DNA from 2 places in the Tissierella sp. MB52-C2 genome. Region 2 is predicted to be linked to the other one. Evidence: a T-box and tRNA genes for the amino acid it is inferred to sense, from the RefSeq annotation. Region 2 holds a T-box; the other holds one or more tRNA genes.
The links. A T-box is a leader RNA that pairs with one kind of tRNA and senses whether it is charged. The one in region 2 lies ahead of RBU61_RS02450 (proline--tRNA ligase), so its partner is inferred to be a tRNA-Pro.

Region 1: it encodes a tRNA-Pro, which carries the amino acid that the T-box ahead of RBU61_RS02450 (proline--tRNA ligase) is inferred to sense. The anticodon was not compared.

What each region holds. Positions count from the first base shown of each region.
Region 1 is NZ_CP133261.1:2,942,341-2,944,813, reverse strand. Features, by position in the region: gene RBU61_RS15015 (phosphodiester glycosidase family protein) at 1-377, opposite strand, end outside; gene RBU61_RS15010 (serine hydrolase) at 787-1,101, shown strand; tRNA gene RBU61_RS15005 (tRNA-Pro) at 1,297-1,373, opposite strand; gene RBU61_RS15000 (methyl-accepting chemotaxis protein) at 1,630-2,473, opposite strand, start outside.
Region 2 is NZ_CP133261.1:504,339-506,811, reverse strand. Features, by position in the region: gene RBU61_RS02450 (proline--tRNA ligase) at 1-1,280, opposite strand, end outside; T-box leader at 1,637-1,844, opposite strand; gene ispF (2-C-methyl-D-erythritol 2,4-cyclodiphosphate synthase) at 1,879-2,358, opposite strand; gene ispD (2-C-methyl-D-erythritol 4-phosphate cytidylyltransferase) at 2,376-2,473, opposite strand, start outside.

The DNA of each region.
Region 1 (2,473 bases), 1.5 Mb from region 2:
AAAGTTCCCAGGGAAGATGGCAGTGGAGTATAGTTGAAATAGTCTCCATTTATTCCAGCTACAGCATCGTGCTTCTCCACTAAGGAACTGACCTTGTCCCTGCTTGGAATACCATTTGGATTAAATAGACCTTTGAGTTCAGTATAAGGGTCTAATAAATTAACTCTAAGTACGTTTATATTCCACCATCCAGAAGTAGTGAAACGCATTATCTTTTCATAAACTACTCCAGAAGAAATATTGGTTTTCTCAACATTTTCATATATGGAGTATGGCATATTTACAGTAATTTTAGCAGCAAGAGCTGGACCAGTTGAAGTAAATATAGTTGTAGCAGCTAAAATAGATACAAAAACTTTCTTAATATTTTTTCTCATTAAATCACCTCGTTATAATTTACCTTTTTTACCTAATCTACCTAAGATTGCTTGTCTCAAGTATTATTATATAGGTTAAATATATCAATTGGGTTACAATTATGTTACAAGTTAGGAACAAATGACTATTGACCAAGAGACAAAAAAGAATTAAACAAAAATTTAACTCTTATAATACTAAATAGGAAAGTGAAATGTTTATTATATCATATATATCATAGTAAATATAATATATATGGTATAATTTCTATATAAGTAATTCGTAAAAATGAAAAGATATGTAGATAAGAAAATTTATATTTTACTTATAAGGGGAGTTAAAATGGGACTGTTATCAGATTTTCGACTTTCTGTGATTGAAAAAAAGTTGGGTGTATATGGCATTCATGTTTATCAGAATGGATAAACTTTGGCAGAGCATCGATTCCGAAGCAATAATAGAGAAAATCTCTATTCTGCATCGAAAACCTTTGTATCTATTGGAGTCGGTATTGCAGAAAGTGAAGGCCGCTTCCAGTTGTCAGATTATGTGTTGGATTTTTTTCCGGAATATAAGGATATTGCTTATTCAGGTTCTGAAAAAATAACTATTCAGTATTTGTTGCAAATGAGTTCGGGTCATATGTCTGAGGATGTTACACAATATAACTCCAAAGATAGAGCAGGACTTTTCTTTATCTTAGAAATGAAAGAAGAAGCTGGCTCGAATTTCTATGTGGAGTGATATTTTACCAAATTTGTAGTATAAGTGTGAGGTTCGTAAATAGATTTCGAAAAAATATGTTTTTAATTTATAAGGTCCGTAATGGATTTTTATAAACAAACATATTGCTCAGAACCATTACGGACCTTACTTTTTAATTTTGTCTCAAAAATTAAAAAAAAGATCTATAGGATTTCCTATAGATCAATCTTTTGATGGTCGGGGTGAGAGGATTTGAACCCCCGGCCCCATGGTCCCAAACCACGTGCGCTACCAAACTGCGCTACACCCCGACATTTGTTTAACTGCTTTTGTCTTGTTGTCTCTCGTTCGACTATTATAGTATACGATGGATTGGATAAAAATGCAATAGGTTAAAATAGGCCATATATAGGAGAAAACATAGATATTCAATGAGTATTAAGGATTACGTTGGTAATTCGGAGTATATCTATATATATCTGAATAAATCTCTATAAATTTGATAAATAGTAAAATAAAATTTAAAACAGGACAAAAAATCTTATATTTTCTGTCCTGTTCTTAGAGTTAATATTTAAATTTTGATATTTCTTTATACATTTCCTCTGATAAATTTAGTAAATCCTTTGATGCAAGTTCAATTTCTGCCATGGCAGAAATTTGTTCTTCAACAGATGCGGAAGTTTCCTGAGTACCCGCAGCATTTTCTTCTGAAATAGCAGATAGATTTTCAATAATATTTATTATGTCTTCTTTTTTACTATTCATTTCGTCACCAGAAGAAATCACATATTCAATGGCCATTCCAATTTTTTCAATGGCATCTGCGATACCTTCAAATTTATCATTAGTATTTTCTACACTTACCCTTTGTAACTCTGTAGCTTCTCTTACTTTTTCAATATTATTTACAGCATATTCTGTTTCCTGTGTCAAATCTTCTATTATATTTACTATTTCCTTAGTAAATTCATTGGAGTTTTCAGCTAGTTTACGGATTTCATCTGCAACAACTGCAAAGCCTCTACCATGTTCACCAGCACGAGCGGCTTCAATAGCAGCATTAAGAGCTAAAAGATTTGTTTCCCTAGCTATATTTTGGATCATATAACTAGCTTTGTGAATTTTTTCTGTACTATTATTTGTATTTAAAATGATTCGATTTATTTCTTCTACCGAATCTTGATTTATTTTAGTTTTTTCTACTAATTCTTTAACTATTTCGCTGCCTTCATCCTTTAAGGCCCTAACTTCATCTGTAGTTTTATTTAGTTCCTCAACGTATTGTTGATTTTTTTCTATGAGCTCTCCCAATACATTTATAGTCATAGCACCTTTTTCTGTATCTCGAGCTTGGTCGTAAGCTCCATGTGCTATTTCTTGAACGGTATTGGCAATTTCTTGAGACACC
Region 2 (2,473 bases):
AAGTTAGAGCCTAATGCTTCTGAATATTTAGTACCTAATTGGAATATATTTCCTACTTCAATTCCTCTATCCATCTCTAGCGCTTCTCCACATTTAGGGCATATATCTCCTTCTCTTACTAAAAGTAAATCTTCTACTACTTCACCTGTGAAGTCTCTGCCATAATTTACATTTTGTAGATGGTAATCTGTTTCATTTCCACCTACTATTAGATTTTTGATTTTAGCAATTCTAGAATCTACTAAAACTTTAACTCCTTTTTTAATTCCCACTGGACCTGTGAAACCTTTATTTGCTCCAGTTATGTCTAGGATAACTTCTTCATTGGCTAACTCTAGATCATGTTCTCCTATTCCTAAATAATTACATAGCTTAGTTTCATTTAGTTCCCTATCTCCTGGGATAATTGCAACTACTGGTTCTCCTATGTTATATACCAATGCTTTTCCAAATCTGCTAGGATCAATATTGAAGAATTCCACTAAGGATTCAATAGTAGTTACATTTGGAGTATGAACTCTCTCCATATTTAATTCTTCTTCTGTTTCATTATTCACTTTATATACTACATCTGCTTTTTCATCAGTAGCTGCATAATCACAATTATCACAATAAGCCATTAGACTTTCACCAGCCTCTGACATTGCCATAAATTCATGAGATACTTTACCACCCATGGCCCCTGTATCTCCTTGAACTACTTTATATTTTAGGTTAAGTCTAGTAAACACATTATCATAGGCTTCCCACATTACTTCATATGCCTTCTTCATACTTTCTTCGTCTACATCAAAACTATAGGCATCCTTCATTATAAATTCCCTACATCTCATTAAACCAAATCTTGGTCTTTTCTCATCTCTATATTTTGTTTGAATCTGATAAAGATTTAATGGAAGTTGCTTATAGGATTTTACTTCGTCCTTTATTAAATTAGTAAAATATTCTTCATGGGTAGGTCCAAGGCAAAATTCTCTACTATTTCTGTCTTTAAGTCTAAACATTTCTGGACCAAAGTTTTCCCATCTACCAGAAGCCTCCCATATTTCTCTTGGTTGAATTGCAGACATTAATAATTCTTGAGACCCTGCTCTATCCATTTCTTCTCTAACTACTTGTTCTACCTTTCTTATTACCCTATATCCCATTGGAAGGTAAGAATACACACCACTAACTAATCTCCTCATCATACCTGCCCTTAGAAGGAATTTATGACTTGCTATTTCCGCATCTGCCGGCATTTCCCTTAAAGTAGGTATATAAAGTTTTGACATTCTCATAAAAATCACTCTCCTTATATTTATATAAAAAATTAAAAATGTTGACCAGATCATAAATTTGTTGCCTTCGTTAAATTCAGTTGTTTGATACGGTGGCTACGCAGTCTCGAATCTCAAATCTATCTGCTCGCTACGCTCACATAGATTTGGTTCTCGTTGAGTTTGACCTACCATCAATTTGTTACCTTCGTTTAGTTAGTTATTTAACCATAGATGACTACGCAGTCTCACTGCACAAATTCATTTGCTCGTTATCACTCGCATGAATTTGGCGTTCGTTGCGTTTGACCTACATCAACTCACTGTCGTTCGTTGTGTTAGGTCATAAAGGTCATAAAAAAACCTTTCATCTCTTTGTAAGAGACGAAAGGTTAAGTTCCGCGGTACCACTCTAATAAACCTAAGTATAAATAGGTTCACTCAATAGTTATAACGCACAACCGTTTAAGCTTTTGGCTTAAATGCTCTGGGGTAGGTTCAATATTAGGAAGGACAGAAGTTTTCCACCATTTAACTTCCTCTCTAGGACCTATAATACTTACTATTTCCCTTCTTTGCTAGGATATTATACATATTATACTAGTACTATTATATTGTGTCAATTATTTTCTTTTTTAATCATGCAAACACTATATGCTGATATACCCTCTTCTCTTCCTTCAAAACCTAGCCATTCTGTAGTAGTAGCTTTTATGTTTATATTGTCTATTGAAGTGTGTAAAGTATGGGCAATATTTAACCTCATCTCCTCTATATAAGGAGCTAGTTTTGGTCTTTGAGCTGCAATTGTTGCATCTATATTGCCTATTGTGTACCCTGAATCTTTCATTAGTTCAAAGACTTGAGACAAAAGATATATGCTTGAAATGTCTTTATATTTATTATCAGTATCAGGGAAATGTTTTCCTATATCTCCTAAAGCTAAAGCTCCTAAAATGCTATCCATTATGGCATGAACCAAAACGTCTGCATCGGAATGTCCAAGTAGACCTCTTTCAAAGGTCATCTCTACGCCACCTAATATCAACTTTCTATCTTCTACAAGCTTATGAACATCATAACCAAATCCAATTCTCACATTATCACCTATTCCTATTATCTACTTTGAAATATAAAATTTCTGCCGTTAAAAATCGTATTTCTGTCTTTAATTAAAGATTCTGCAAGGATTATATCCTCTGGTGTTGTGATTT